DNA from 4 places in the Methylobacterium sp. CM6241 genome. Region 2 is predicted to be linked to each of the others. Evidence: predicted binding sites of a transcription regulator. Region 2 holds the regulator's gene; each other region holds the start of a gene.

Region 1 (8,030 bases), 1.2 Mb from region 2:
CGAGCGCCGCTTCATGCTCAACCGCTATCACGTGGTCGATGTGGCCCATCGGGTGGTCGGGGTCGGGAGTGTCGGAACCCGCGCCTATGTCGCCCTGCTCTGCGGCAATTCCGATCAGGACGCGCTCTTCCTTCAGGTCAAGGAGGCCGTTCGCCCGGCCCATGCGCCCTATCTGACCGGCATGCCCGAACCCTATGCGAGCCACGAGGGCGAGCGCGTCATCTACGGGCAGAAGCTCCTGCAGGCGGTGGGAGACCCCCTGCTCGGTTGGACGTCGATCGACGACCGGCCGTTCTATGTCCGCCAGATGAAGAACATGAAGGGGGAGATTCCCATCGCCAGGATGGCGGGGCAGCCTTTGCTGTACTTCTCCCACGCCTACGGCGCCCTCCTCGCTCGGGCGCATGCCCGTACGGGTGATGCGGCCGCCATCGCCGGCTATTGCGGTCATGACGGGCGCGCGGATCTGCGCGAGGCCTTCGCGGACTGGGCGCACGCCTACGGAGATCAGAACGAGGCGGATTACCGGGCGTTCCTGTCCGCGATTTCTGATGGCAGGCTCGAGGCCGCGCCGGATTCCTGCCTCTGATCGGGGAGGCGGGAGGGATGGGCGCCTCGGCCCATTGCCCTATCTCGCCATGGTCGCCGAGCAGGGAACCGATCATGAGTACCGAACGCGCCGAGGGCTACCACGAGGCATTGTCGAGCGTCAGAACCACGATCCAGCGACGCGTGAAGGCCGCCGACATATCGCATGAGGGGAAGCTGGAACTCCTCGACCTCCTGTCGATGCTGGACGATATGCTGAATTCGGGCAAGCGGGACGAGGATGCCGACCGGTCCCCACCCGTGCCCCTGAGCGGCAGCTTCTGACCACCCGTCGTCACCGCGGGGAGGTTTTGACAGCGGACGCGGTCCGATCCTCCGGACGGTGCCGAGCAGGCATCGTCGAGACGGCATCGATTCCCTGCTAAGGGTGCCCGTCCCTCTTCTCGGGGAGCGAAAGGGGGACGGCGTCCCCTTGCAGGGTCCGGCTGGTGAGGGGCATCGCCATACGGTAGCGCAAGCCGTCGGGCGTGAAGGTGAAGCTCGCCTCGGCCTTCAGGTTGTGCGCCAGCATCTCGCTCAGAACCACCGTGCCAAAGCCCTTGCGGCGCGGCTCGCGCTCGTCCAGCGGCACGCCACGCTCCACCCAGTCGAACACGAGGTAGGGGCCGCCATCCCGCTCCTCGATTTTCCGCTCCTCGATCCGCCATGTCACGGCCAGGCCGCCCCCCGGCGTGGATAGGGCCCCGAACTTGAGGGCGTTCGTCGAAAGCTCATGCAGCGCGAGCGCGAGGGGTTCGGCCGCGCGCAGATGCAGCCGCAGGTCCGGTCCGTCGACCTGCGTGCGTCCATCCTGGTAGGCGAGCGCGCTGGTGAGTTCGTCAGTGACGAGGCGGTCGAGATCGACCCCGGCCAAGGGGTTCTGGATGATGACGTTCTGCACCCGGGCCATGGCGGCCAACCGCCCGTCGAGATGCGCGGTGTAATCCTCCAGGCTCTCGCTGAATTCGGCCGAACGCCGCGCGATCATGCGCATCGTCGCCAGCGTGTTGCGCACTCGGTGCTGCAATTCGGCCAGCAGCACCACCTGCTCTTCTGTGTCCGTCGGGTTGGATCCCATCGTCATCGCAGCTCCACGGCATGCTTGAGGCAGAACCGGTTCAGGATCACATCGATCCGTTGGCATCGAAATGATGGCCTTCGTGGTCGAGGTGAAGATAACTCGGATTGAACAAGGATGCCCTCTGCAGGGCAAGAAAGTCGGGAATGGTCAGGCGCCCACCCTTCAGCACGATCAGGCCGGCGCGTCGCAATTCCTGCAGCGTGCGGTTGATGTGCACGTTCGAGAGCCCGAGCGCATCCGCCAGTTCCACCTGCGTCAGGGGCAGGTCACAGGTGGTGCCTTCCGTCAGGCCGACGCTCTGCAAGCGCAGGAAGAGTTCGCAGAGGAGATGACCGACGCGCTCGAAGGCCGTGCGCTGGCCTAGATTGACCGTCCATTCACGCTGGACCGCGACCGTCACCAGGGTGTCCCACCAGAATGCCTTGGTGAGCCGCACATTGTCGTTGGCGATCTGTTCCAGCGCGGCGCGCGAGATCTCCGCCAGTTTGACGGAGGTGAGGGCAACGATGGAATGGTCCATCTCGCGCAGGAGATAGACGTGGCTGTCGCAGAGATCGCCCGGCACGAAGAAGGAGATGATCTGACGCCGGCCATCGTCGAGCTGCTTGTAGCGACAGGCCCACCCTTCCAAGATCAGGTTGACGTGATGAGGATCGTCACCTTCGCTGATGATATCGGAGTGTTTTGCAAAAATCCGCTGCTTGCTGGCCGCGATTTCCAAGGCCTGCCGGTCGTCATGCGAGAGCTTGGTGAAGTGCTCAAGCTTGCGAAGGAGATGTTGCGGCATGCTTTCCTCGTCGTGCGCAGAGCACGAATAGAGAATTGCCCACACACAATAATTTACTTGTGTTAAGTTTCCGGGGGGCTTCCCATTCACCCCCCTGTAAATGAAAGCAAGACCTTGCACGGGTGCCGCCGTCAAGCCTTGAGGAGCGTCTCGATCGCGGCAAGCACCGTTTCGGGCTCGACCGGCTTTTCCAGGCGGAGAACATGGGCGTAGGCGTCCGGGATGACGCCCTGGTCGTAGCCCGTCGTGAAGACGAACGGCACGGATCGGGCGATCAGAACGTCCGCGAGCGGGTAGACGCACTCGCCCCCGAGATTCACGTCCAGGCTTGCTGCATCCGGCTTCGTACGTGCCTCCAGGATCTGGAGGCCGCTCCGCACGGAGGCGACCGGGCCCAGCATTTCGGCTCCGGCATCCTGCAATTCGCGCCGCAACTCGTCCGCCAGGAAATACTCATCCTCCGCGACGAGGATGCGTCGGCCTTGGAATATGCTGTGCGGCATCGGTGTCCTTCTGGCGGATCGTGCGTTCCGATACGGGAAGTGCAATGGTGCAGTGAATGCCGTCGGCTTCCATCACGTAGGTTGTTCTGGCCCCGAGTTGGTAGGGCAATGCCCGCTCGATCAGTTCGCGGCCGGAGCCGCCTCCCTGCGGCTGATCATCCCGCGATGGCATCCGCACGCCGTGCTCACGCCAGTCCACATGGAGCCATGGGCCATCTTCCGGTCCGGGATACTCCACGTGCCAGCGAATTTCGAGGCGTGCCTGCCGCTGCGCGAGCGCCCCGTATTTCAGCGCATTCGTCGCCAGTTCGTGCAGGGCCAGGGCGAAGATCTGGACCGTCGAGGAGCGCAGCGCGATCGCCGCCGGCCCGTTCATGCTGACGCGGGAGGCCCCGCCGTCGAGCGCGGCCACTTCGCTCCGGATCAACTCGTCGAAACTGACTCTCTCACCCTCGGCGAGGCGAGACAGTAATCCCTGCACACGGGCGAGGGCCGCCAGGCGCGGGCCGTAGCGCGCCCGGAAATCGGCGAGATCCGTGCTGTTGCGCAGGGTTTTGTCGACGGTGGCGCGCACCACGCCCATGAGATTGCGGGTGCGGTGCTGCAGCTCCGCCACGAGCACGCTCATATGCTCGGCCGTCTCCTTCTCCTCGGTGATGTCCCGGCCGACGCCGCCGATCCAGCACACGGCACCGGCCGCGTCGCGCATGGGAAAATCGGTGTCCCGCAGCCAGCGGATGCCGCCGTCACTGGGCCGCCTGACGCGATACTCGAAGGTGACGCTCTCGCCCGTCCGGACCCGTTGCAGGCTCTCGACCGCACGCTCGCGGTCTTCCGGCACGATCAGCTCGACCCAGCTGGTCATGTGGTCGCCGGCGACTGCCGTCGCACGGTCGAGACCGTAGATCGTCTCGAAGGCAGGCGTGAGATAGACCCACTGGAAGGTCGAGGCGTCGCGCATCCAGAGCACGTTGGAAGAGGCTTCGCCGAATTGGCTGAGGCGCTCCTCGCTCTCGCGCAACGCCGTCTCGGCTTTCCTGCGCGCCGTCACATCGCTGGCCGTTCCCAGCCATTCCTTGATCTCGCCCCACTCCGTGAGCGTCGGCACGGCACGGGACAGGCTCCAGCCGAGCGACCCGTCGCTGCGGATCACCGCATGTTCCAGCTCGAAGATCGATCGCGTCGCGATTGCCCGGTCGATGGCGGCGCGGACCTCCGCCTGGTCGCCGGGGCGGATGTAGCGGTCGAGCCAGGTCTTGTTCGGCTGGTCCGTGGCGCTCCGGAAGGCGCGTCCCTCCAGCCGTTGCAGCTCGGACCAGTCCGGGCTCATCCGGTAGACGACGTCCGAACTGGCGGTGACGAAGGCACGGAAGCGCTCCTCGCTCTCCCGCAGGGCCGCCTCGGTGCGCTTGCGAGGTTGGATGTCCTTGAACAGGATGGCGACCCGCTGCTGTTCGGTGGTGCCGACGCGAAAGGCATAGACGTCGTACCAGCGCCCGATGGCGCTCGACCGGCGTTCGAACCGTTCCGCCACGCCGTTCAGGGAGATCCGGCCGAACGTCTCGAACCAGTTCGCCTCGAGCCCGGGGAGCAACTCCCGCATCGTCCGGCCGACGGCGTCGCCGAGCCCGGTCTGGTGACCGAATGCAGGATTGACGGAGAGGAACCGGTAATCGACCGGACGCTGCCTGTCGTCGAAGATCATCTCGACGATGCAGAAGCCCTCGTCGATGGAGTTGAACAGATGGCGGTACATCGCCTCGCTCTCCTCCAGTTTCGTTTGCGCGACCTCGTCTTGCAGACGCAGGATCTCCTCCTGAGCCGCCTTCCAGGCGGTGATCTCCTTGGCGGTGGTCGCCACGCCGTCGCCGAGTTTCACCACCGATTGGTAGAGCCAGCCGTCTCCTCGCTCGTGTGCGTAGCGGCGTTCGGCGACCGAGGACCGGCCTGTCTGCACGACCTGCCGAAAAGCCTCGAAGGTCCCTTCCTGAACCACGCCTGGACTGCGTTCGAGGAGGCTTTGTCCCCTCACCTCGCCGAGGTGCCGTTCCGACGTGTGGTTGTTCAACCGCCAGCGGAAATCGACGATCTCGCCCGAAGCGTCCCGGACAGCCTCGAAGACCTGGATCATGTCCATTGAACTGTCCAGCGTAGCCTGCAGCAGGTCACGGCTCAGCTTCAGCTCGGCCGTGTGCTCCCTCACCTCCCGTTCCAGTTCGGCACGATGCCACGCTTCGGTTTTGCGTAGTGCGTCATGGGCGTCCGTCAGGGCACGGGTACGGTCCATGACCCGCTGCTCCAGTTCGCTCCTGCCGGCCCGTGCCTCATCAAGGGCGCCGGTCATGGCGTAAGCGGCGGAGGCGAAGTGCGTCAGCCGAGTGAGGAGCCTGAGATCCTCGCCGTCGAAGCCGCGACCGGGGTCATGGATGCCGGCCCAGAGCGTACCGACCGGCTCATCGCCGGCACGGAACGGCACCAGCAGGAGTTCCCGGATCAGCGGCTCGACACGGGCGGCCGGGAAGCGGGTATGGGGGCGGGAAAGCAGCAGGGGAATATTGCGGCTCACCACGAGTCCGCAGGGGCTCTCGTCGAAGGAGATCGAGCCGCCCATATGCGCAGCCCATGGTCCTGCGATTGCCGGCCAGTGGAAGCTTTTCGTCGGCTCTCCCGACCCGAGAATGCTGATGCCGGCCGACTCGGCCATGCCCATCTCGACGACGAGATCCGCCAGGCGCTGCAGGACCGTGTCCGGCCGGACGGCCAGCGCCTGGGCCAGTTCGGCCAGCGCATGGGCTTCCGCCTCGTAGTCGGGAGGCCGTACGGGACGCCTCAGCAACGCGTCGGTGATCAGGACCTCTTCGAGGCCGGCCAACGCATCCGGTGACTCCGTGAGGGTCATCTCTCTTGGGTGCTCGTCGTTCGTTCGAGGTCGAAGCAGCCAGGAACACTGCGAGCGTACTCAATTTCGCTCTCCAGCGCGAATGTCATCAATCTTTCCGCGATAGGGCGCGCTGAATCAATTTAAACTTGTGCCGAAAGCCGAATACGCATTGGTCCAATCTCCAAGGTGCCGCTTTCGCTCGAGACGGACCGATCGACGTCGAGGGGACGAGCCGGCGGTGCGCGCCCTATCCGTCCGCGTCCGTCCGGGATGCCCGGTCGCCGAGGATGAGATCGAGCTCCCGAAAGACCGCCGCATTGCTCACCGGTTTCTCCAGCCGCCGAGCGGATGCGTATCGGTTCGGGATCGTCGCCAGATCGTAGCCGGTGGTGAACAGGAACGGTACGTCGAGGGCACGGAGGGCGTCGGCCACCGGGTAAACCTCGTCACCCCCGAGATTCACGTCCAGGATGGCGGCGTCGGGCGGCATCGGGCCTTTGAGGAGGGCGAGGGCACCCTCGAGGGTGGCGATGGGACCGAGCACCTCGGCGCCGGCATCGGACAAACCGCGCGACAGTTCGTCGGCCAGGAAGTACTCGTCCTCCACCACCAGGATACGCCGGCTGCAGAGCGTCCGCTTCGGCATCATGTCTACTCCCTTCCCCCGTTGTGAAACGGATGGAACCATGATGCCGTCAACGTCATCTTCTTCCATCACGTAGATTGCTTATGCGTCGAACCAGTCGGGTGGGGGGCGATTACTCAGCCCACCGGCCGGATCATCCCGTTTATAACGATGCGCTCCTGCGTGGGAGCGGACCCTGCGGGCGGACGAAACACGTCATGCGTCTTGAAACCGGTTCGGTTCGATGGCTCGCCGGCAAAAGCCGGATCCTCGTCGCCGGTTGACCCGAGGGCTGAAAATCGCGAGGAACAAAGGCCGAACGCGTTGCCTGCCTGCTGCCCCGTGCACCGATGTGACAGCCCGATCCGATGTCGAGCCCTGCCGACACTGCCTCCGTCCGCAAGATCATCCATATCGACATGGATGCGTTCTACGCGTCCGTCGAGCAGCGCGACGATCCGGCTCTGCGAGGGCGGCCCCTTGCGGTCGGCGGGTCGCGCGAGCGCGGCGTGGTGGCGGCCGCCAGCTATGAGGCGCGAGCCTTCGGTGTGCGCTCGGCCATGCCCTCCGTCACGGCCCGGCGCCTGTGCCCCGACCTCGTCTTCGTCAAGCCGCGCTTCGAGGTCTATCGGGCGATCTCCGAAGAGATCCGCGCGGTCTTTGCCCAGCATACCGCGATCATCGAACCGGTGGCCCTCGACGAGGCCTATCTCGACGTCACCGAGAACCTGCAGGGGCTGACCACCGCCACCGAGGTGGCGCGGGCGATCCGGGCGGAGATCCTCGCGCGGACCGGTCTCGTGGCATCGGCCGGCGTCTCCTACAACAAGTTCCTCGCCAAGGTCGCCTCGGACTTCCGCAAACCCGACGCGCTGTTCGTGATCACGCCCGTGATGGGCCCTGGCTTCGTCGAGGATCTGGCCATCGGCCGGTTCCACGGCGTCGGCCCCGTCACCGAGGCGAAGATGAAGCGGCTTGGCATCCTTACCGGCCGCGACCTGAAGGCCCGCTCCCTGGAAGAGCTGCAGGCGGCCTTCGGGAGCTCGGCGGCCTATTATCATTCGGTGGCGCGCGGCATCGACGAGCGGCAGGTGCGTGCCCATCGGATTCGGAAGTCGGTGGGGGCGGAGACCACCTTCTCGGAGGACCTCACCGAGTTCGATGCCATGGAGGCGCGACTGGCGCCGCTCATCGACAAGGTCTGGGCATCCTGCAGCGCCAAGGGTGTCGCCGGCCGCACCGTCACGCTGAAGGTGAAATTCTCGGATTTCGTCCAGATCACTCGGGCGCAGTCCTTCGAGTCTCCGGTCGCCGGTCGCGATACGATGATGCACACGGCGCTGGGACTGCTGCGCACGGTGTTCCCGCTCCGCCGCAGCGTTCGCCTGCTCGGCGTCTCCCTGTCGGGCCTGCAGCAGGGCGAGACGGAGGGACCGCGCCAACTCGGGCTCGCGATCTGATCCCGGCAGCGGGCAACGGCGGATGACGATTGCCGCGCGACACCGGCGCACTATCTGAATCGAGCAGCTCATGGATCGATCGGGTCCGGACCAGGACGTGCGGAT
Region 2 (8,030 bases):
TGATCCAGGCTTGGTCTGCCTTGGAGAGCATGGCTGCGCGCCTCGCCTGCGAGCGGGCCACCGACGAACAACTTCACTGCCTGCGTGAGCACTTTCCAGAATTCTATGAAGGGCGCCCGTCGGATCATCTCGACGAGTATTCGGAAGCCAACATTCGCTTCCACCAGAAGATCATTTCGCTCGGCCAGTGCGACGTGATCAAAGACATCACCAGCAACCTGCTGATGCATGTCCGCGGTATTCGCAACACCGCGCTGCGTCAGGGGGAACGCGCGGCCAATTCGATCAAGGAACACGTGGCGATCATCAAGGCATTGGAAGCGCGGGATGCAGATCTGGCGGAACGCCTCGTGCGCGAGCACGGCCTCGGCCTAGCCAGCCATGTCGAGAAATATGGTGACTATCTCGACTGATCGACGCTGCCGCCAGAGTACCCGCCACATCGCATGGCTCCCCGGCCGTCGGTGACCGACAAAGTCATCGGCGGGGACTGGGCGCGCGGCTCCGCCGGACACCGCGAAGGCCCGCCATAAAGGGGCGGGGTAAGCCCCCGCGGCACGAAGCCCCTTCGGATGATTGAAGGGCCCGGCGGGTGATACCGGCGGACGCCAAGCCGGCCCGCGGTAAGGCGCCTTGAGCGGAACATTGCGCGTCAGGAACAAACTCTACCACCGGGTTAACGGAACCCTTGCAGAACACTTGCGGAACGTTTACCGTGTTCGTGTTTTGTTTCAGCGGCGTTAGTCGCGGCCATTGGCTTCAGTGGAAGAGTGATCTGTATGTTGACGCGTAAGCAGCTGGATCTTCTCCAATTCATCCAACAACGGATGCAGGAGAGTGGCGTCCCGCCCTCCTTCGACGAGATGAAGGACGCCCTCGATCTCAAATCGAAGTCGGGGATCCACCGGTTGATCACGGCCCTCGAAGAGCGCGGATTTCTGCGTCGTTTGCCGAATCGCGCCAGGGCGATCGAAGTGATCCGGATGCCTGAGAGCCTGACCGGTGCACCGGCGTCGAAGCCCGCTCCCGCCGGTGAAGTTCGCCGCTTCACGCCGAGCGTCGTCGAAGGCGGTCGGTCCAAGGCGATGCCGTCCCTGCGCCAGCCAACGACCCAGGCCCAGGACGAGAGCGGCAGGTCGATCACGATCCCGGTCATGGGACGGATCGCGGCCGGCACGCCGATCTCCGCCATACAGAACCAGAGCCATTCCGTGACGCTATCACCGGACTTCCTGGCCGGCGGCGAACATTACGCTCTGGAGGTCCGTGGCGATTCGATGATCGAAGCGGGTATCCTCGACGGTGATCTTGTCGTGATCAAGAAGCAGGACACTGCGAATACCGGCGACATCATCGTTGCCCTCATCGACGATGAAGAGGCCACATTGAAGCGCCTGCGTCGCCGCGGTTCCTCCATCGCTCTGGAAGCGGCAAACCCAGCCTACGAGACGAGGGTTCTGGGTCCGGATCGTGTTCAGATCCAGGGGCGACTCGTCAGCCTGGTCCGTCGTTACTGAAGCCCGTCCGACTGCGTTTCGGATGACGGATCGCCGTCGTCGCCCTCGGGTTCTATGGGTTTCGGACTTGGTCCCGATTCCTTCGGAGGCGAAGGGGACGGCGTGACGACGGCGACCGCCCGCCGCCATGGCGGACGAGAATGAGGTTGGTGGGCGGACGTGACCTGCGGTCCTTCGGGGCCGTAACGGATGGCGGTGGCGCCGCGTAGAGCCAGGTATGCGCGATCGATGACGAAGCCGGCCCTGCAGTCTTTGGGAGCGTCCCGGCGGGCGATGATCACACTCGCCCGTTCGCAATCCTCCGCGAAGGCCCGCTTGTCCTTGACGAGGGCGACGATCCGACCCGGCCCTAACTCGACGACGCATCCGACGGTATCGCATCGGCTTCTCGGCGAGGCTGCGACGGCGGCGACCTTCCGCGAATCGCCATCCGCCTTGAGCCATTGTTCGAGGACGAAGGCCGGCGGGCTGCCGAGAATGCTCAATCGGCCGTCCCCGTCGCGGAAGGCTGCACCGCCACCCTCACGGTCGATGTAGACGTCGTAACGCGGCGGCATGGTAGCGAGCACGACACCGAGAGCGGCCGGAGCAAGGCCGATCCAGCGTAAGCTCGAGACGGGAAGTGCCAGCAGGAGCAGGGCGAGAGCAAGCAGGCAGAGTGCCGTGCTGCCATAGGCCGGGACGACGAGGGTGGCGTGTCCGAACCCGCTGATCCAGCCGGAGATCGTGAGCATCCCGCGTACGGCGAGCCCCATCGCCCACCAGACCGGCTGGTCCAGTGCGAAGGGATAGGCGAGGATCCCAAGAACCGCCGCCGGCATCACCGCCAGGGAGACGAGGGGCAAGGTCAGGGCATTGCCGACGATGCCGAAGGGCTGGACGGTCTGGAAGTGATAGGTTGCGAAGGGCGCCGTGGCGATCTGGGCGATCAAGGTCGTCGCCAGCGTGCCAAGGATCGCGACAGCCAGAAACCGCCAGGTTCGGGCCAAGAGGCCCGCACCTTCGCGTGGCGGCATCCAGCGATTGAGCGCACCGGCGCAAGCGATGAGGCCGGCTACCGCGCCGAAGGACATCTGAAAGCTCGGGCCGAGAATCCCGTCCGGCTCTCGCGCGAGGGCGATGAGGGCAGCGAGCGCGAGGTTTCGCATGCTCAAAGCCGGGCGATCTACCAGGATCGCGCCGAGCATCACCAACGTCATGATGAGCGAGCGTTCGGCAGCGATATCCCAGCCCGAGAAGACGCAATAGGCCGTGACACCCACCATGGCGAAACCGGCGGCGATCTTCTTGATCGGCCAAACCAGGGCGAGCCCCGGAACGAGGGCGAGCAGCGCGCGGACGAGCCAGAACACGACGCCAGCTGCGAGCACCATGTGGAGGCCGGAAATCGAGACGACGTGGTAGATTCCCGCCGCACGCAGAACCTCGTTGGTCTCGGCATTGATGAGGCCGCGCTTGCCCGTTACGAGGGCGGCGGCCACCGCGCCGGCCTGCCCGCCATTGGCGTCGGTGATGCGCCGGGTCAGCGCGTTGCGGGCGTCGTCTACGGCGGCTGCCAGCGCTACGGAGCGCGGCAAAGGCCTGGGCGGAGGCTTGACGTCGATCTTGCCTACCAGGGAACCGACGGCACCGATCCCGCGAAAATAGGCATCCCGGGCGAAATCATATCCGCCGGGGCGGGCCGCGTCGGGCGGCGGCAGGAGCCGTGCCGTCGCCGAAATGAAATCGCCGGGCTTCAGCGCAAGGGCCTTCTTGTAGGAAACGCGGACCCGCGTGGGCCGGCGATCCGGCGGGAGGTTGCCGAAACTTTCCACGAGAACGATCAGGCGGGCGCCGACTTCCCGTTCGTCGAGGGCTTCCACCAATCCGGTGAGCGGGGCAATCGTCGTCCGGGCCAGGACGGGTGCCGCTACGACCTGCATCCGCAAGGTGGCGGCTGCGAAGCCCAGGAAGGCTGCGGCAAGTCCGAGAACCAATGCCAAGGCCACGGGCCTCGAACCGAGGCGAAGTGCGAGGGCAGAGAGTGCGGACGCGACGAGGAGGGGTGCTGCCAGCGCCGGCTGACCATCCGTGGCGGTGAAACAGACGAGGATGCCAAAACCGAACGTGACGGCAAGCCAGGGAAACAGGCGCCTCTGTTCGGATTCCTGAACCAGCCCGTCGACGATCCAGCGTCTAATCGCGCCGATCAGGATCGCGGGTGAGCGTGACGAGGCCAAGGCGGCACCCGTCGCACCCGTGGCTCGCGCACTGGCCTGCGCCATCTCCGGCTGCGTCTCTCCTCACGGCTCACGAAGCGCGAGAGATGCCGCCCGCGCGAAATCGTCCCCGTTTCGCGACTCGGCGCCACGCTTTCTTAACGTCATCGAAAACGCATGCTACATGCGCCGATCCGGGCCGGTCGATCCGCCCTCTCACTTCACGCACAAGTTTAACCGCCCGATGTCGTCACCCGTCGTTACGCGCTTTGCCCCCTCCCCTACGGGGTACCTGCATATCGGGGGAGCGCGCACGGCGCTCTTCAACTGGCTTTATGCCCGTCATTTCGGCGGCAGAATGCTGCTGCGCATCGAGGATACCGATCGGGAGCGCTCGACCCAGGGCGCCATCGATGCGATTCTCGACGGGCTCCGCTGGCTCGGGCTCGATTGGGATGGGGACGTCGTCTACCAGTTCGCCCGCGCCGCGCGGCACCGCGAGATAGCGGAAAGCCTGCTCGCTTCGGGCAACGCCTATCATTGCTACGCGACGCCGGACGAACTTACCGCCATGCGCGAAGCCGCGCGGGCCGAGGGACGTCCCATGCGCTATGACGGGCGTTGGCGCGACCGCGATCCTTCGGAGGCACCGGCGGGCGTGAAGCCGGTCATCCGCCTGCGCGCCCCATCCGAGGGCGAGACGGTGGTGGAGGATCAGGTTCAGGGCCGCGTAACCTGGGCCAACAAGGATCTCGACGACCTCGTCCTCCTCCGTTCCGACGGCAATCCGACCTACATGCTCGCGGTCGTCGTCGACGATCACGACATGGGCGTCACCCATGTGATCCGTGGCGACGACCACCTCACGAACGCCGCACGGCAGGGCCAGATCTATGATGCGCTCGGTTGGTCCGCACCCATCATGGCCCATATCCCGCTCATCCACGGTGCTGACGGCGCCAAGCTCTCGAAGCGCCACGGCGCGCTCGGGGTCGATGCTTATCGCGACCTCGGCTACCTGCCCGCCGCCTTGCGCAACTACCTCGTCCGCCTCGGCTGGAGCCATGGCGACCAGGAGGTGTTCTCGACGGAGGAGATGATCGCTGCCTTCGATCTCAAGTCGATCGGACGCTCCGCTGCCCGTTTCGACTTCGCCAAGCTCGAGAACCTCAATGGGCTCTACATCCGCGGCGCGGAGGATGCCGTACTGATCGATGCGATCGAGACGATCCTGCCGGCCCTCGCCGCCGACCGCGGATTACCCACGACCCTATCCCCCGAGCTCCGTGACAAGCTGCGGGCGGCGATGCCCGGCCTGAAGGAGCGCGCCAAGACTCTGGTCGAGCTTCTCGACAGCGCCTATTACCTCACCGCCTCCCGGCCGCTCAATCTCGATGACAAAGCGAAGACACTGCTGAGCGAAGAGGCCCGCCAGCGCCTCGCCGCGATCCTGCCGGCTCTCGGCGACCTTCCGGAATGGAACGCGGCCTCCACGGAAGGGGCCGTGCGCCGGTTCGCGGAGGAGAACGCACTCAAACTCGGCCTGATCGCGCAGCCCCTGCGGGCCGCGCTGACCGGGCGCGCGACCTCACCCCCGGTTTTCGACGTAATGGCCGTACTCGGACGGGATGAATGTCTGGGCCGCTTGGCCGATCAGGGGGCGTCCGCCTGATCGCATGCATCGAACCGGTGACAGATCGGCCCGGTTTTCGCTTCAGGGATAGCGTGGAGAGGGGGATCGGTTGAAGGCGGTGGGCCGATCCGCTAACCCGATAGATGTGTGAGCACTTGCAGCATAGGTCTGCCCGTGCGCTCCGGGCCGAAGTGGTGGGTGTCGCCATGCGGACCGGCGCTCCCCTCTGCCAAGGTCTGCCTTCTGCCAAGAAAGGGTCCACGTCTCCATGAGCGCCTCCAGCACGATCTCCGTGGGCGACAACCAAGTCGAGCTTCCGATCAAGACGGGTACGATCGGACCTGACGTCATCGACATCGGCAAGCTTCACGCCAAAACCGGCATGTTCACCTTCGATCCGGGATTTACTTCCACCGCGTCCTGCGAATCGAAGATCACCTATATCGACGGCGATGCCGGCGTGCTCCTCTATCGCGGCTACCCGATCGAGCAGATCGCCGAACAGGGCGACTTCCTCGAGACGTGCTACCTGATGCTGTTCGGCGAATTGCCGACGCCCGCCCAGAAGGCGGATTTCGACTACCGGGTCACGCGCCACACCATGGTGCATGACCAGATGAACCGCTTCTTCCAGGGGTTCCGCCGCGACGCCCACCCGATGGCGATCATGGTGGCCTGCGTTGGCGCGCTCTCGGCCTTCTATCACGACTCGACCGACATCTCGGACGACAAGCAGCGGATGATCGCCAGCTTGCGCATGATCGCTAAGATGCCGACGCTCGCAGCGATGGCCTACAAGTATTCCATCGGTCAGCCGTTCGTCTATCCGAAGAACGACCTCGATTATACCTCGAACTTCCTGCGGATGTGCTTCGCGGTGCCGTGCGAAGAGTTCGTCGTCAACCCGATCTATGCGCGCGCGCTGGACCGGATCTTCATCCTCCACGCCGATCACGAGCAGAACGCCTCGACCTCCACCGTTCGTCTGGCCGGTTCCTCGGGCGCCAACCCCTTCGCCTGTATCGCCGCCGGCATCGCTTGCCTGTGGGGCCCCGCGCATGGCGGCGCCAACGAAGCAGCGCTCAAGATGCTGGAAGAGATCGGAACGCCCGACAACGTCGCGAAATACGTCGCCAAGGCCAAGGACAAGAACGACCCGTTCCGGCTCATGGGCTTCGGTCACCGCGTCTACAAGAACTACGATCCGCGCGCCCGCATCATGCAGAAGACCACGCATGAGGTGCTCAGCCAACTCGGCATCAAGGACGATCCGCTGCTCGAAGTCGCCGTGCAGCTCGAGCAGATCGCCCTGAAGGACGAGTACTTCATCGAGAAGAAGCTCTACCCGAACATCGATTTCTATTCCGGCATCACCCTCAAGGCGATGGGATTCCCGACCTCGATGTTCACGGTGCTCTTCGCCCTGGCTCGCACCACCGGGTGGATCGCTCAGTGGGCCGAAATGATCGAGGACCCCTCGCAGAAGATCGGCCGTCCGCGCCAGCTTTATATCGGACCGGACAAGCGCGAATACGTGCCCATCGGCCAGCGCGGCTGATACTTTCGTTCAGGCTGTCCGCCGTATTCGACCTCGCTTTCGAAGCGAACGTCACGGAGGGTCATGATCTTATGGATAAAGAAATGAATGAAGGTGGGGTGGCCGACAGGCTACCCCACCTTTTTTGTGCCCCTACCCGCGTCGTGAGCCGTCCGAAGAGCGAAGCCTGATCGATCTTCGATCGATCGGGCAAACAAAAAGGCCGCCCTCTTGGGCGGCCTTTTTTCGTCTCGGCGATGATCCGGTGGGATCAGCGCGAATAGAACTCGATCACGAGGTTCGGTTCCATCTGGACCGGGTAGGGAACCTCGGTGAGGCTCGGCACGCGGGTGACGCGAGCCGTCATCTTGGAGTGATCCACCTCGATGTAGTCCGGCACGTCACGCTCGGCGAGCTGCGAAGCCACGACGACGATCTCGAGCTGCTTCGAGGAATCCTTCACCTCGATCACGTCACCCGGCTTCACGAGGAAGCTGGCGATGTTCACGCGACGGCCATTCACCTTGACGTGGCCGTGGTTCACGAACTGACGGGCAGCGAACGGGGTCGGCACGAACTTGGCGCGGTACACGACCGCGTCGAGACGACGCTCCAGCAGGCCGATCAGGTTCTCGCTCGAATCGCCGCGCAGGCGGATCGCCTCGGCGTAGTAACGCCGGAACTGCTTCTCGGTGATGTTGGCGTAGTAGCCCTTGAGCTTCTGCTTGGCGCGAAGCTGCGTGCCGAAGTCGGACATCTTGCCCTTGCGGCGCTGGCCATGCTGGCCGGGGCCGTATTCGCGGCGATTGACGGGGCTCTTCGGGCGGCCCCAGATGTTCTGGCCCATACGGCGATCGAGCTTGTGCTTCGCCTGAATACGTTTTGACATCGCGGTTCCTCTCAGCGAGTGAGATTGGTCGAGGAACGCGCCCTCCTCTTTCCGAAGCGGCCCGGGGCCGAAGCGGAACGACAGAGCGGACATTGCCGCTCACGGGTGCGCTTGAAAAAGCTGCGGGGCCCCTCTCGGAGCCCCGTAACTCTGCGCTGCATAAGCGAGAGATGCCCGAGGGTCAATGCCGAGGCGGCAACACATCTATTGCAAGGCGAGCGGCATCATCTCCACGGCGACGTCGCCGACACCTCTT
Region 3 (8,030 bases), 2.4 Mb from region 2:
CCTGGCGGTAGCGGGCGGCAAGGCCAACGTCGTCGATGTGGTGACCGCCGTAGCGGAGAGCGAGACGGCACTCCAGACCCTGGTCGCCGTCCGGGACCGCGTGATCTCCGCCTATGAGGAAATCATGCGGATGCAGATCTAGTCGCCACCGCTTTTCTTTGCCTTCCTGCCCGCCTCCTCATCCTGAAGTGCCCGCGTCAGCGGGCCTCGAAGGAGCCCTCCAGAGCCCGGCGAGCGAACTGGAGCCCTCCTTCCAGGCCTCCGCTCCGGCACCTCAGGATGAGGGCGCAGACGAGATGCCGGCCGACATCGCCGCCGCCCCGAAACAATCCGCGAGCTCACTTCCATGACCGGCCTTGCCATCCTCGACGTCTCCCGGGACGGGATCTTCGTCTTTCTCAAGGTCGCAGGACCGCTGATGATCGTCGCCTTGGTCGTCGGTCTCGTGGTCTCGCTGCTCCAGGCGCTGACGCAGATCCAGGAACAGACACTCATCTACGTGCCCAAGATCGTCGCGGTCTTCGCAGCGCTTCTCTTCATGCTGCCCTTCATGGGCGATGCGCTCGCCGGCTACATGACCCGCATCGCCGCCCGCATCGTATCCGGCGGATGACGCGCCGGGCCGGGCGCTGCTATGCAGGGTCATGAACCTGCTCCTGCCCGGCATCGCGGCGGCCTACCTGCTCACCTTCGCGCGTATCGGCACGCTGATGATGCTGCTGCCGGGGCTCGGCGAACAATCCGTCTCGCCGCGGATCCGCCTCGCCTTCGCATTGCTGGTCTCGCTGATCCTGTTCCCGATGGTGCGCCCGCTCCTGCCGATGCAGGGCGCCACCCTCGCGGCCCCCGGATTGATCTCGCTTCTTATCGGCGAATTGCTGATCGGGCTCGTCCTCGGCCTCACCGTCCGCATGGTGCTGGCCGCATTGCAGACCACGGGCGTCATCGTCTCGCAGCAATTGGGCCTGTCCTACGCGATGACCGTGGACCCGACGCAGGGCGGCCAACAGGCGGCGCTCGGCAATTTCCTGATGATGCTCGGCATCACCCTCATCCTCGCTACGGATCTGCACCACGTGGCTCTCGACGCCATAGGGCGAAGTTACGTGATGCTGCCGCCCGGCGGCGTGCTGGCCATGGGGGAGGCGGCCCAGCTCGCCCTTCGGGCGATGGCGCGGGGCTTCCTCCTGGCGGTCCAGATCTCGGCGCCGTTCATCGCGTTCGGCATCCTGTTCAATGTCGGGCTCGGTGTGCTCTCGCGCCTGATGCCGCAGATGCAGGTCTTTTTCATCGCCGTGCCGGCCTCCGTCCTCATCGGCATGCTGATCCTGTTCGGCAGCCTCGGCATCATGATGGGTGTCTTCCTCGACGACATCGGCCGCTATCTCGGCGAGTTGACCGGGCGGTGACGGCAGTGTCGAAAGGACCTGTGAGACAGCGGACAGGGGAGCGCTGAGCCATGTCCGACGACAGCGATCAGGAAGACAAGACAGAAGAGCCGACTCAGCGGCGCATCGAGAAAGCGATCGAGCAGGGCAACGTCGCCAACAGCATCGAGGTCAACACCTTCTTCATCCTGTCCGCCTTCATGATGGCGCTGCTGCTGGCATCGGGAACGATCGCCAAGGACCTGCTCGTCAGCTTGCGCGCCTTTCTGATGAACGCGCATCAGGTCCCCTCCGACCCCACCGCCTATACCGAGATGGGGATGAGGATGCTGCTGATCTGCGGCCAGGCGCTCATGATTCCCGTCAGCCTCGTGGTCATTGCAGGCCTCGCCGGCGGTTTGGTCCAGCACCCCCTGGTCTTCTCCACCGATGCCCTGATGCCGAAATTCGATCGCATCTCACCGATGGCCGGCGTCAAACGCATCTTCGGCGTGGAGGCCATGGTCCAGTTCATCAAGGGCTTGGCCAAGCTGATGCTGGTGGGGGTCGTCGCCAGCACCATCCTGTGGAACGAGCGCGATCGGCTCGAGGTCTTCGCCCAGCTCGACCCCGCGGCGATGCTGCCTGCCATCCTGGGCATCGCCCTCAAGCTTCTCGGTGGCATGCTCGCCATGTTCGTGGTCATCGCCATGGGCGACGCCTTCTATCAGCGCTTCCGCTGGCGCTCGAAGCTGCGCATGACCAAGGAGGAGATGAAACAGGAGCACAAGGAGAGCGAGGGCAATCCGGAAGTGAAGGGGCGCATGAGGCAGATCCGCGCCTCGCGGGGCAACAAGCGCATGATGGCCGACGTCCCGACCGCCACGGTCATCGTCACCAACCCCACCCACTACGCCGTCGCCCTGCGCTACGAGGCCGGGATGGCGGCTCCGATCTGCGTTGCCAAAGGCGTCGATTCCCTGGCGCTGCGCATCCGGGCCGTGGCCAAGGAGCACGATGTTCCCATCATGGAGAACCCGCCGCTGGCCCGGGCGCTCCATGCCACGGTGGAGATCGATTCCGAGATTCCGGCGGAACATTACCGCGCGGTGGCGGAGGTGATCGGCTTCGTCATGCGGCTGAAGCGCCGCGCGGCGTGAAAACGCCACGCTTTATGCACCTTTTTTGACGAGACTGGTCCGTGACGTCCTGAGGATACCCTTGCTGCCGACGCGGCCCGGGCGCTAACCGGGATCGGTCGAGGGTGGAATGGCGCCGAAATGGCTGAGGTGAGCGGACCAACGAAACCGGTGTCGAGCGCCATCGACCGGTCGGAGAGGCCTGGGCGGGTCGGACTGCTCCTCGTTCTCGCCGGACTTCTCGTGGGCGCGGCGGTAGGCTTGTCCTTCGTCGCGAACGAACAGGCGCAGCCGCTGATCCTCGGCCTCCTCGCGCTGCTGGCCATGGCGGGCGTGTTCTGCCTGTTCGCCCTGGCGATCGGCGCGCTCCAGCTCGCGGGACAGACCGGGCGCGACGACATCACCAAGGCCATCGTCGACGCGTCGCCCGAAGGCGCCATCGTGGTGGAGGATGGCGGCCGCCTGATCTACGCCAACGAAGCCTATCTCCGTATTTCCGGCGGGGAGACCTTCTCCAACCTGAGGCCGGTGGAGCGCGTCTTCGTCGGCTCACCCGATGTGTCGGAGGCCGTCTACCGCCTCGCCCAGGCAGCCCATGACGGGCGCGGCCACGTGGAGGAAATCCGCATGGCGCCCCCGCCTCAGGGCGAGACCGAGCGCGCCTTCGCCTGGTTCCGCATCGCAGTGCGCGCGGTGGAGAGGCCGAGACTCCCGGCGACCCTGTGGACGGTCACCGACATCACGCACGAGCGCGAGCGCCAGGAGAACGTCTTCCAGGAGCTTCAACACGCGATCGATTATCTGGACCATGCGCCGGCCGGCTTCCTGTCCATCGATCCGGCAGGCTCCATCGTCTACATGAACGCGACGCTGGCCTTCTGGCTCGGCTACGACCTCGCGACCGTGGGGTCAGGCGGGCTGCGCCTGCCCGATATTGCGCCCAGCGCCGACGTGCTCACCGCCACCGAGGGATTGCCCGGCGAGGTGCGCACCGACCGGTTCGACCTCGACCTGCGGCGCCGCAACGGCCAGCCGTTGCCGACCCGGCTCTACCATCGCGTCGCCTTCGGCCAGGACGGCAAGCCGGGCCCGTCGCGCACCTTCGTGCTCAACCGCTCCGCCGGGGCCGAGAGCGACGAGCCGCAGCGCGCCGCCGAGGTGCGGCTCGCCCGCTTCCTCAACAACAGCCCCATCGCCATCGCGACCCTCGACCGGACCGGGCGCATCGCCCGGGCCAACGCGTCCTTCGCCCGGTTGTTCGGCGGCACCCCACGCCAGGCCGTGCCGGATGGGCGTGGCGAGCTCGGCACCGAGCCGACGATGTGGGAAGCCCTGCTCGACCGCGACAGGGCCGTCCTCGAGGGCGCCCTGGTGAAGGCCGCCGACGGGACCGTGGAAGTCCAACCGATCGAGGTGGCGCTGGCGGGGCCGGGAAACCGTTCCGCGCGGGTCTGGCTCAGCCCGGCCGGCGGCGACACCTCGGCAGCAGCGGATGCGGCCACGCCGGCCGACCGCGAGCGCGTGATCCTCTATGCCCTCGACACCACGGCGCAGCGCCAGCTCGAGCAGCAGATCGCCCAGACCCAGAAGATGGACACGGTGGGCCAGCTCGCCGGCGGCATCGCGCACGATTTCAACAATGTCCTCCAGGCCATCATCGGCTATTCGGACCTTCTGCTGGCCAGCCACAGGCCGACCGATCCGGCCTTCCAGGACATCATGCAGATCAAGCAGAACGCCAACCGGGCCGCGAGCCTGGTGCGGCAGCTGCTGGCCTTCTCGCGGCGTCAGACCCTGCGCCCGGAAGTGATGAATGTCGGCGAAGCCCTGTCCGATCTGACGCTGCTGCTGAAGCGCCTGCTCGGCGAGCGTGTCGATCTCGACCTCAAGCACGGGCGCGACATCTGGCCGATCAAGGCCGACGTGAACCAGTTCGAGCAGGTCATCGTCAATCTCGCGGTGAATGCCCGCGACGCGATGCCGAATGGCGGCCAGCTGCTCATCCGCACCGCCAACATCCTCGAAGGCCATGAGACCAACGAGCGCCAGCCCGGCGCACCGGCGGGCGACCATGTCCTGATCGAAGTGCTCGATACCGGCGAGGGTATCCCGCCCGACGTGATGGAGAAGATCTTCGAGCCCTTCTTCACCACGAAGGATATCGGCAAGGGGACCGGCCTCGGCCTGTCCACCGTCTTCGGCATCATCAAGCAGAGCGGCGGCACCATCGACGTGCAATCGACCGTCGGCAGCGGCACCGCCTTCCGGATCTACCTGCCGCGTCACGAGCCTGCGGCCGAGCCCGTTCCGGAGATCACCGTCGCCGTTGCCCCGCAGAGCAACGCGGAGATCGCCGCCAGCCGGCTCAGGGGAGCGCGTGACCTCGAAAAGCCCGGCAGTGGCGGACAATCCGCCCCGCGCAAACCCTCGCCCGATCATACCGGACAGGGCGTGATCCTGCTGGTGGAAGACGAGGACCCGGTCCGCGCGGTCAACAGCCGGGCCCTGTCGGCACGGGGCTACACGGTGCTGGAAGCGGCCTCGGGCCTCGACGCCCTGGCCCTCATCAGCGATGTCGACCAAACCATCGACCTCGTCGTCTCCGACGTGGTGATGCCGGAGATGGACGGCCCGACGCTGCTACGCGAACTGCGCAAGCACCGTCCTAATCTGAAGGTCATCTTCGTATCTGGCTATGCCGAGGACGCGTTCCGCAAGAACCTGCCCGACGGCGAGGATTTCAACTTCCTGCCCAAGCCCTTCAGCCTCAAGCAGCTCGTGGAAACGGTGAAGGAGACGATCGCCCGTTAGGGCGACGTTCTCCGGCCGAATGATGCGAAATCAGCACCCGGCACCTTGCAAAAAGAGAACAAAACAAGTACATCATTCGCATCCGAGGCACATTGAGCCTTGAGCTCTCCCCATGCATAAGGATGCCGACGAATGGCTCAGCCCGCGCTGAAAGTTGTGGATTCCCCGATGGTGGACAAGGACAAGGCGAAGGCGATCGATGCCGCGCTGTCCCAGATCGAGCGTGCTTTCGGCAAGGGCTCGATCATGCGACTCGGCAAGAACGATAAGGTGGCGGAGGTCGAGACCGTCTCCACCGGTTCGCTCGGCCTCGACATCGCGCTCGGCGTCGGCGGCTTGCCGCGTGGCCGGGTGATCGAGATCTACGGCCCCGAATCATCAGGCAAGACCACCCTTGCCCTTCACACCATCGCCGAGGCCCAGAAGAAGGGCGGCGTCTGCGCCTTCGTGGATGCGGAGCACGCTCTCGATCCGGTCTATGCACGCAAGCTCGGCGTGCAGCTCGACGATCTCCTGATCTCGCAGCCCGATACCGGCGAGCAGGCCCTGGAGATCACCGACACCCTGGTGCGCTCGGGCGCTATCGACGTGCTCGTGGTCGATTCGGTGGCGGCGCTGACGCCCCGCGCCGAGATCGAGGGCGAGATGGGCGACAGCCAGCCCGGCCTTCAGGCCCGCCTGATGAGCCAGGCCCTGCGCAAGCTCACGGGCTCGATTTCGCGTTCGAAATGCATGGTCATCTTCATCAACCAGATCCGGATGAAGATCGGCGTCATGTATGGCAGCCCGGAGACGACCACCGGCGGCAATGCACTGAAGTTCTACGCGTCGGTGCGCCTCGATATCCGTCGTATCTCGACCCTCAAGGATCGTGACGAGGCCATCGGCAACCAGGTCCGCGTCAAGGTCGTCAAGAACAAGGTCGCGCCGCCCTTCAAGCAGGTCGAGTTCGACATCATGTTCGGCGAGGGCGTCTCGAAGGTCGGTGAGTTGATCGACCTCGGGGTGAAGGCCGGGATCGTGGAGAAGTCCGGCGCCTGGTTCTCCTATGCGAGCCAGCGCCTCGGCCAGGGCCGCGAGAACTCGAAGGGGTTCCTGCGCGACAATCCGGACATCGCCAACAAGATCGAAGCCGCGATCCGGCAGAATTCGGGATTGCTGGCCGACAAGATCCTCGAGACCGCCAAGCCCACGGCGGACGATCTGGACGAAGGCGAGGCCTGATCGCCTCGTAAGTCATGAAAGAGGCCGTCGCGGACCATCGCGGCGGCCTCTTTCATGTTCGGACTATCCTATCGGTGCGAATCGGCCCGATGCTCGCTCTTTGGTCGATCGCCAAGTCCAGAGACGAGCGCCGTCGAGCGTTCGAAGGGTGCAGCGTTAAGAAACAGGAACGCACGATCGCGGAGCGGGCGTGACTCGACGGTCCGGCCTCCTTATGAGGGCGCAAGCCACGAAGAAGCCTCGGGTTGTCGTCTCGACCGCCCCAAGCGCACGACAGAGTCATTTCACGATGAGCGGCGTCAACGAGATCCGGTCGGCCTTTCTTGACTATTTCGCCAAGGCGGACCACGCCGTGGTGCCGTCGTCGTCCCTCGTTCCCCGTAACGACCCGACCTTGATGTTCACCAATGCGGGGATGGTGCAGTTCAAGAACGTCTTCACCGGCGTCGAGAAGCGGCCTTACAACCGTGCCACCACGGCGCAGAAATGCGTCCGTGCCGGCGGCAAGCACAACGACCTCGACAATGTCGGCTATACCGCGCGCCACCACACCTTCTTCGAGATGCTCGGCAATTTCTCCTTCGGCGATTATTTCAAGCCGCAGGCGATCGAACTGGCCTGGAGCCTGATCACGAAGGAGTTCGGCCTCTCGAAGGACCGGCTCCTCGTCACCGTCTACGCGGATGACGAGGATGCGGCCGGGCTCTGGCGCAAGATCGCCGGCTTCTCCGACGACCGGATCATCCGCATCGGCACGTCGGACAATTTCTGGCAGATGGGTGATACCGGCCCATGCGGTCCCTGCTCGGAGATCTTCATCGATCAGGGCCCCGGATTGCAGGGTGGTCCTCCCGGTTCGCCCGACGAGGATGGCGACCGGTTCCTCGAATTCTGGAACCTCGTCTTCATGCAGTACGAGCAGATCGAGCCGGGCAACCGCCTCGCTCTGCCACGCCCCTCCATCGATACCGGCATGGGGCTGGAGCGCATGGCGGCGATCCTCCAGGGCGTCACCAGCAATTACGACACCGATCTGTTCAAGGCGCTGATCGACTCGGTGAGCCACGCCGTCGGCCGTCCCCCCGAGGCAGGAAACGTCGCCTCCTACCGCGTCATCGCCGATCACCTGCGCTCGGTCTCGTTCCTCATCGCCGACGGTGTGCTGCCGTCGAACGAGGGCCGCGGCTACGTCCTGCGCCGCATCATGCGCCGGGCCATGCGCCACCTCGAACTCCTCGGCTCCCGCGAGCCGGTGATGTTCCGCCTGGTCCCCACCCTGGTCCGCGAGATGGGTCAGGCCTATCCCGAACTCACCCGCGCCGAGAGCCTGATCTCGGAAACCCTCCGCCTTGAGGAGACCCGCTTCCGCCGTACCCTCGAGCGTGGCCTCGCCATCCTCGATTCGGAAAGCCGTTCGCTGGTTCAGGGCCAGAACCTGTCCGGTGAGACCGCCTTCACCCTCTACGACACCTACGGCTTCCCTCTCGAC
Region 4 (8,030 bases), 2.2 Mb from region 2:
CAGGATTGACGTCACGAGACATCGCGGTGATCGGCGGAGGCCCGGCCGGGCTCGCTGCCGCCGAGATTCTGGCCGAGGCCGGTCACCGCGTCACGATCTACGAGCGGATGCCCTCGGTGGGGCGCAAGTTCCTCATCGCCGGGCGGGGCGGCCTCAACCTCACGCATAGCGAGCCGCTGGAGGCGTTCCACCGCCGCTACCACCCAGCGAATCCGTCTTTCGCGAAGGCGGTCGACGCGTTTCCTCCGCAAGCCTTGCGGGACTGGTGCGAGGGGCTCGGCCAGCCGACCTTCGTCGGGTCGAGCGGCCGTGTATTCCCGAAAAGCTTCAAGGCCTCCCCGCTCCTGCGGGCATGGCTGGGGCGGCTCGATGCGTCCCGCGTCCGCATCCTCACACGGCATTTCTTCCTGGGTTGGGAGGCGGATGGAAGCCTGGCTTTCGAGACCCCGGACGGACGCGTCACGGTGGCCCCCCAGGCGACCCTGATGGCGCTTGGCGGAGCGAGCTGGCCACGGCTCGGCTCGGATGGGACCTGGGTCCCGCTTCTCACCGGGGCAGGCATCGCCGTCTCGCCGCTCAAACCCGCCAATGTCGGCTTCGGCGTGCCGTGGTCGGACGTGTTCCGCGAACGCTTCGCCGGGACCCCTCTGAAGCGCGTCGTGCTCAGGCTCGGCGGCGAGACCGTGCGCGGCGAGGCCATGATCACTGCGGACGGGATCGAGGGCGGGGCGGTCTATGCCCTCTCACGCCTCATCCGCGACGCGATCGAGGAACGCGGCGAAGCTCGTCTCGTGCTCGATCTGCGGCCGGACCTCAGCGAGGATGCGCTGATGCGACGCCTCGCGACGCACAAACAGGGCGCCTCCCTCGCCACGCGTCTGCGCAAGGATGCGGGGCTCGACTCCGTGGCGGCAGGAATTTTGCGCGAGGCGGCCGGCCGCGCGCTTCCATCCTCGGCGGGCGATCTCGCCGCCTTGATCAAGGCGGCTCCCTTGCGCCTGCTCGCTCCCCGTCCGATCGACCGGGCGATCTCCACGGCGGGGGGCGTCGCCTTCGAGGCCGTAGATCACCGCTTCATGCTGAAAGCGCGGCCGGGGGTCTTCGTCGCCGGCGAGATGCTGGATTGGGAAGCCCCCACCGGCGGCTACCTGCTGCAGGGAGCCTTTTCCAGCGGCCGTGCGGCGGCCGCCGGAATGATGGACTGGCTCGATGAGGCCGATCCGGAACTATAGACGCGTGCAGAACCCGACCATGCCCTTGGCATCGGACGGGCAGGACGCGCTGGCGCCGCCATTGGCGAAGGACGGGCTACCCGAGGGCAGGCAATAGGCCGAGACGAAGGCCTCGCCACTGGCACAGCTCAACTCGCAGCCGCTTGTCGAGCACGTCTCGTTGCGGACGGGACGCAAGCTAGAGTTGGCGGCGCTGGCCGTGATGCCGGCCGCTCCCGGCTCGCCCTGAGGACCGGCAGGCCCCCTGGGACCCGTTTCCCCCTTGGGGCCGACATCGCCTTTTGGCCCAACCTCACCCTTGGGACCGACATCGCCCTTGGGACCCATATCGCCCTTGGGACCGATCGGTCCCTGGGGGCCAGTCTCCCCCTTGAGCCCGGCCTCGCCCTTCGGTCCCGTCTCCCCTTTCGGCCCAGCCTCGCCCGCGGGGCCCGCAATCCCCTGCGGTCCGACAAGCCCTGCCATGCCCTGCGGCCCGGTTTCACCTGCGGGGCCCGCATCGCCCTTGGGGCCGGGCTCGCCCGTGGGCGCGCAATTGGCCACCACCGCCTCCCTCTCGTCCTCACCGGCCTTCAGCGCCGCGACGCAGGTAGGCGGCCGGTAGGGAAGGCGGAACAGGAAACGCCCGCGCGAATCGGCCATCACCGAGATGTCTTCGTCGAGAATGACGACGCTGCCGGCCTTGCGCACGCTGCCTGAGATCCGCAGGTCTCCCCCCTCGATCCGCGCATCGTAAACCTGGATCGGCTGCGACGGCGTCACGACCCGCCTGGTCCTGGCCCTGGGCCCCGGAGCCGCTGCGGCATCGGTCGCCGGGGCGGCGCTCATCCCACGGCCCGGCTGGCCGGGACTGACCTGGCCTGGCGCCTGCGCGAAGGCGGCCCCGGAGAAGGAGCCCACGAGCAACATCAGGCCGATCAGCGATTTACCGAACAGGGAACCGGCCTTCTGGCTGTTTCCGGTCGGGCGATGAAGGTCCTGGCACTGGGCGGCTTGGTCGAGGCGCATGGGCATTCTCTCCCGGCTGATGCGCCGGGGGTCCGGCACGGCGGAGGGACAATGCCGGGTCCGGCCATGGGGTCAAGTCCACAACGAAGGGCTCGAACGCCCTTCCGATTCTCGCCCGTCCACACTCATCCACAGCCGTCCACAGGGGAAACGACTGTTTGCGTTGGGAAATTTTTCAGACCCCTGAAACCTGTTGAGTGTGTTCTTGTTTTGTTCTTATCGTCTGGCGACGGTGCGGACAGGATGGCTTTGGCTCAACGGACAATGCGCGATGAGGGCGAGACGAACACGGACGAGTTCGCGCGGCGCCGGAGGGTTGCGATGGCCGCCCTGCGCGATCACGAGGGAGGACATTCCGCCCCCCTCCGCGTCGAGTCGTTGCCCCTGGGAATCGCCCATATCGATTCGGGGCTTCCCGGCAACGGCCTCACGCTCGGGCGACCGCACGAGATCGCGCCGGAAGCCGAAGGCGACGAGGCGGCGGCCCTGGGCTTCACCCTCGCCCTCGTGGCGCGTCACCTCGCGCGGGTGGAGGGAGAGGCGCTCCTCGTCATCGGCAAGAGCCATCCGACGCCCTACGGCCATGGGCTCGCCGGGCTCGGCCTCGATCCGGGCCGCCTGCTGATCCTGGAGGTGGAGAACGACGCGGATGCCTACCGCGCCGTGGAGGAAGCCCTGCGGTCTCAGGGCCTGAGGGCAGTGGCGGGGCTGGTGGATGCCGGCCTGCCGCTGAAACAGAGCCGGCGGCTGCATCTGGCGGGCGAGGCGGCCTCCCGCCTCCTCCTCGTCCTGCGGCCACCGCAGGCGGAAAACCCGAACATGGCCGCGACCCGCTGGCGGATCGGGTCGGGGGCGGCCCTGCGGGACCGCTTCGGCTGCATCGAGCGGCCCTGCTGGCGGGCACGGCTCGACCGCTGCCGCAACGGACGGACCGGGGATTGGCTTCTGGAGTGGGATCATGCCGCGCATCGTTTCGGTCTGGCTGGAGCAGTGGCCGCTGACGCGCCTCAGGCGCGCTCGAACACGGCTTGAACACGCGGCGCCAGAAGCGGCCGCGCCCTCCGTTGTGGCCGCCATCGGCCCGGGGGGCCTGCGCATCACGGCGGTGGATGCACAGGCTTGGGCCCTGGGCCTGCGCCCGGGAGAGCCCCTGGCGCGAGCCCGAGCGAGGATCGGCCCCGGCATCGCGGTCCACCCCGCCGACCCGGAGGCCGATGCCGCCGCCCTCGCGCGGCTCTGCCTCTGGGCCCGTCGCTACACGCCCGTGGTGGCGCCGTTCGGACCGGCAGAGGGGGCTGCCGGCTTCTTCCTCGACGTGGAGGGGGCGAGCCATCTGTTCGGCGGAGAGGAAGGCCTGATGGCCGACCTTTCCGGTCGCCTGTCGGCCAATGCGATTCCCGCCCGGCTGGCCCTGGCCGACACGCCCGCCTGCGCTTTCGCCCATGCCCGCCACGGCGGTTCGGCGAGGCCCGTCATCGTGCCGCCCGGAGACAATGCACCGTCCCTGCGCGAGCTTTCCGTCGCCGCATTGCGGATCGAGCCGTCCATCTCGGACTCGCTGCGTCGCCTTGGCCTACGCCGGATCGGAGCGTTGGCCGACGCGCCCCGCCCTCCCCTCGCCCGACGCTTCGGCGAGACCCTGCTCCTGCGCCTCGATCAGGCATTGGGGAGGAGGCCCGAACCGCTGGTCTCCTTGGCCGAGCCTGCCGCCTTCGGCGCGAGCCAGGGCTTCCTCGACCCGATCGGACATCAGGCCGGCATCGTCGCCACCGCCATCCGGCTGATGCGGGAGATCGCTCCCCGTCTCGCCGCATCGGGCATGGGCGCGCAATCCCTGCGCTTGAGCCTGCATCGGGTCGACGGCATCGAGAAGACCCTCGATCTCGGCCTGTCGGAACCGACCCTGTGCCCCATCCAGATCGGTCGGCTGCTGGACCTGCGCCTCGACCGGCTCGGCCCGGCCCTCGATGCCGGCTTCGGCTTCGAGACCGTGCGGCTCGACGTGACCGGCATCGGCCGGCTGGAAGCGCGCCAGGACTCCCTCGCTGATACGGGCCTCGATCGACGCGCGGAAGGCAACGGAACCGCCCGCCTCGCCGATGCCCTGCGCCAGCGCATCAGGGCCAGGGTGATAAGGGTGAGCCCACGAGCGAGCCATATCCCCGAACGCGCCGACGCCCTGGAACCGTGGCGGGTGAACCATGTGGCCCTCGACTGGGCCGGGCGGGGAAATGCGCGCCCGGGCGGCCCCGTGCCGTCCCGCCCCCTCGTCCTCTTCCCTCGCAGCGAAATGGCCGACGAGGTGTTCTCGCTGGCCCCCGACGGGCCGCCCCAGCGTTTCCGCTGGCGCCGACGTCTGCACCGAATCGCCCATGCCGAAGGACCGGAGCGCATTGCCGACGCCTGGTGGCACGCCCCCGCACCGGCCCGGGACTATTACGTGGTCGAGGACGAATCCGGCCGGAGGCTCTGGGTCTACCGGGAAGGCTTCCACACGGCGCAGCAGGCCGCACGCTGGTTCGTGCAGGGATTGTTCGCGTGAGTGCCGAGATGAGCGCCCTCCCCTCTCCCCGCCGGGCGGGGAGAGGATCGCAGGCACCTTGCCGTGACTGCGATGAGCGGAGGCGAAGCCGGAGCGAGGGTGAGGGGGTCTCTTCGGATGAGGCTCCTTCGGACGCGCCCCCTCACCCTCGGCTGCCGCCTCGCCGCGCCGACAACGGGGTCGTCGCGGCCCTCTCCCCGCTCGCGGGGAGAGGGGATTGCGCGAACGGCCCATCTTTCTGCGCATGACCCCGCCCTATGCCGAATTGGCGGTGACCACGAATTTCTCGTTCCTGCGCGGAGCCTCGCATCCGCAGGAAATGGTGGCGCAGGGTGCCGAATTCGGGTTTCACGCCATCGGCATCGCCGACCGCAACACGCTGTCGGGCGTGGTGCGCGGCCATGCCGAGGCCAAGCGCCGGAAGAAGGCGGGTGAAGCGACGGTCCGGTATCTGCCGGGCGTTCGTCTCGTCACCGAGGAAGGTTTTGAGGCGGTCGCCTACCCGATGGACCGGGATGCCTATGGCCGGCTCTGCCGGTTGCTCACGGATGGCAACCGCCGTTCGGAGAAGGGCGAATGCCGCTTCGGCATCGCGGAGGTGCTCGCGGCGGCAAGGGGCCAGATCTTCATCGCCATTTCTCCGGAGGATTTTCTGCCTCCCGAGGATTTTCTGCCTTCGGAAGACGGCTCGCCGCCGGACATGGCGGACGAGGCCTTCGCCCGTCACCTCGCCGATCTGGCGGAGGCGGCGCCGGGCCGCGTCTTCCTCGGTGTCAGCCACCGCTACCGAGGCGACGAGCGCCGCCGCCTCGGCCGGCTGGCCGGGTTCGGGAAACGCCTCGGCGCGCCGATGGTGGCGGTGTCGGATGCGCTCTACCACCATCCCGACCGGCGCCCCCTGCAGGATGTCGCCACCTGCATCCGCGAGGGTTGCACCCTGGTCGAGGCCGGCTACCGGCTGGAAGCCAATGCCGAGCGCCATCTGAAGCCGCCGGAGGAGATGGCCCGGCTCTTCGCGGACCACCCGGAGGCGATCGCGCGCAGTGTCGAGATCGCGCAAGCCTGCGAGTTCTCGCTGGAGGAGCTGAAATACGAGTATCCCGACGAGACCGTCCCCCCCGGCAGGACGGCACAGGGGCATCTCGAATACATGACGCGGCAACGGGCCCGGCTGCGCTATCCGGATGGCATTCCCGAGATGGTGGAGACGGCCCTCGCCCACGAATTCGACCTGATCCGCCAGCTCGATTACGCCCGCTACTTCCTCACCATCCACGACATCGTCGAATTCGCCCGGAACCGGGGAATCCTGTGCCAGGGCCGCGGCTCGGCGGCCAATTCCGTGGTCTGCTACTGCCTCGGCATCACCTCGGTGGACCCGACCAAGATCCGGCTGCTCTTCGCCCGCTTCATTTCCGAAAGCCGCGACGAACCGCCTGATATCGACGTCGATTTCGAGCACGAGCGCCGTGAGGAGGTGATCCAGCACCTCTACGATCGCTACGGGCGGGAGCGCGCGGCCATTTGCGCCACGGTGATCCACTACCGGCCCCGCAGCGCGATCCGCGAGGTCGGCAAGGTACTGGGCCTCACCCCCGACATCACCGGCATGATGGCCGACACGGTGTGGGGCTCATGGGGCGACGGTCTGCCCGACCAGCATATCGCGCAAGCCGGGCTCGACCCCGCCAACCCGGCGATCCGGCAGGCGGTGGACCTCGCGATCCAGCTCATCGGCTTCCCGCGCCACCTGTCCCAGCATGTGGGCGGCTTCGTGCTGACGCGGGGGCGTCTCGACGAGACCGTGCCGATCGGCAATGCGGCGATGCCGGACCGCACCTTCATCGAATGGGACAAGGACGACATCGACACGATCGGCCTTCTCAAGGTCGACGTGCTGGCGCTCGGCATGCTGACCTGTCTCAAGCGCGGCCTCGACTTCCTGCGCGAGGATTTCGGCGTCGCCTACGAGACCCTGGCCGACATCCCGCCGGAGCAGCCGGACGTCTACGCGATGCTCTCGAAGGCCGATTCCGTCGGCGTGTTCCAGGTCGAGAGCCGGGCGCAGATGTCGATGCTGCCGCGCCTGAAGCCGAAGGAATTCTACGATCTGGTGGTGCAGGTCGCCATCGTGCGCCCCGGCCCGATCCAGGGGGACATGGTCCATCCCTACCTGAAGCGCCGCTCGGGCGAGGAACCTGTCGTCTTCCCATCCCCCTCCCCCGACCATGGGCCGAAGAACGAACTCGAAGAGGTATTGAAGCGGACCTTCGGCGTGCCGCTGTTCCAGGAACACGCCATGCAGATCGCGATCACGGCGGCCGGATTCACGCCGTCTGAATCCGACGGCTTGCGCCGGGCCATGGCGACCTTCCGGCATAACGGGCTGATCGTGAATTTCAGGACCAAGTTCATCGAGGGCATGGTCGGGCGCGGCTATCCGCGCGATTTCGCCGAGCGCTGCTTCAAGCAGATCGAGGGATTCTCAACTTATGGCTTTCCCGAGAGCCACGCGGCGAGCTTCGCCCTGCTGGTCTACGCCTCGGCCTGGATGAAATGCCGGCACCCGGACGTTTTCCTGGCCGCGATCCTGAACTCGCAGCCCATGGGATTCTACCAGCCGGCCCAGCTGGTGCGGGATGCCCGCGCCCATGGGGTCGAGGTGCGCGGGCCCGACGTCAACGCCAGCGAATGGGACTGCACCCTGGAACCGGCCTCGGAGCAGCGTGGGCCGGAGCGCCGCTTCGCCGTCCGCATCGGCCTGCGGCAGGTGAGCGGCCTGCCGAAAGCCGCCATGGCCCGGCTCGTGGCCCTGCGCGGCAACGGCTATGCCAGCGTCGAGGGCCTCCAGGCCGCCCTGACGCTGCCCCGCAACGCCCTCGAGCGCCTGGCGGAAGCGGATGCCTTCCGCTCCCTCGACCTCGACCGCCGCGCCGCGCTCTGGGCGGTGCGGGCGCTGGAAGGAACGTCGATGCGGGCCAGCGCCGGGCGGGGCGTCCCCACCGACCGGCGCACCCATCTCCTCGATGCGCCGATGCCGCTTTTCGCCTTCCATGCCGATGATGGCCTGTTCCGGGCCGAGCCCGCGGTGGAGCTGCCCGCCATGGCGCTCTCCGAGCATGTGGCGGAGGATTACGTCTCCACCGGCCTCTCGCTCAAAGGCCATCCGGTAGCGTTTTTCCGGGCGCGCCTCGCCCGCATCGGCGCGATCCCTGCGGCGGCCCACCACGACCCTTCATGGGCGCAGA

What was found. The regulator LexA, encoded in region 2, represses DNA repair genes until DNA is damaged. The targets are predictions, from matches to a motif close to TGTTCNNNNTGTGTTCNG.
Region 1: a site for LexA is predicted at 6,770-6,787, ahead of dinB (DNA polymerase IV). Genes of this name have one in related genera too.
Region 3: a site for LexA is predicted at 5,372-5,389, ahead of recA (recombinase RecA). Genes of this name have one in related genera too.
Region 4: a site for LexA is predicted at 2,441-2,458, ahead of ACYQR9_RS00225 (ImuA family protein). Genes of this name have one in related genera too.

The regions. Positions count from the first base shown of each region.
Region 1 is NZ_CM139246.1:3,436,286-3,444,315, reverse strand. Features, by position in the region: gene ACYQR9_RS16150 (DUF2252 domain-containing protein) at 1-589, shown strand, start outside; gene ACYQR9_RS16145 (hypothetical protein) at 664-873, shown strand; gene ACYQR9_RS16140 (sensor histidine kinase) at 971-1,672, opposite strand; gene ACYQR9_RS16135 (Crp/Fnr family transcriptional regulator) at 1,713-2,456, opposite strand; gene ACYQR9_RS16130 (response regulator) at 2,588-2,959, opposite strand; gene ACYQR9_RS16125 (PAS domain S-box protein) at 2,910-5,858, opposite strand; gene ACYQR9_RS16120 (response regulator) at 6,088-6,489, opposite strand; gene dinB (DNA polymerase IV) at 6,834-7,925, shown strand.
Region 2 is NZ_CM139246.1:2,272,370-2,280,399, reverse strand. Features, by position in the region: gene ACYQR9_RS10550 (GntR family transcriptional regulator) at 1-413, shown strand, start outside; gene lexA (transcriptional repressor LexA) at 780-1,517, shown strand; gene ACYQR9_RS10540 (ComEC/Rec2 family competence protein) at 1,511-3,781, opposite strand; gene gltX (glutamate--tRNA ligase) at 3,960-5,387, shown strand; gene gltA (citrate synthase) at 5,617-6,906, shown strand; gene rpsD (30S ribosomal protein S4) at 7,157-7,774, opposite strand; gene murI (glutamate racemase) at 7,979-8,030, opposite strand, start outside.
Region 3 is NZ_CM139246.1:4,662,687-4,670,716, reverse strand. Features, by position in the region: gene fliE (flagellar hook-basal body complex protein FliE) at 1-142, shown strand, start outside; gene fliQ (flagellar biosynthesis protein FliQ) at 347-613, shown strand; gene fliR (flagellar biosynthetic protein FliR) at 645-1,409, shown strand; gene flhB (flagellar biosynthesis protein FlhB) at 1,460-2,527, shown strand; gene cckA (cell cycle histidine kinase CckA) at 2,648-5,317, shown strand; gene recA (recombinase RecA) at 5,450-6,541, shown strand; gene alaS (alanine--tRNA ligase) at 6,831-8,030, shown strand, end outside.
Region 4 is NZ_CM139246.1:49,442-57,471, forward strand. Features, by position in the region: gene ACYQR9_RS00215 (TIGR03862 family flavoprotein) at 1-1,232, shown strand, start outside; gene ACYQR9_RS00220 (collagen-like protein) at 1,227-2,240, opposite strand; gene ACYQR9_RS00225 (ImuA family protein) at 2,562-3,272, shown strand; gene ACYQR9_RS00230 (Y-family DNA polymerase) at 3,199-4,782, shown strand; gene ACYQR9_RS00235 (error-prone DNA polymerase) at 5,027-8,030, shown strand, end outside.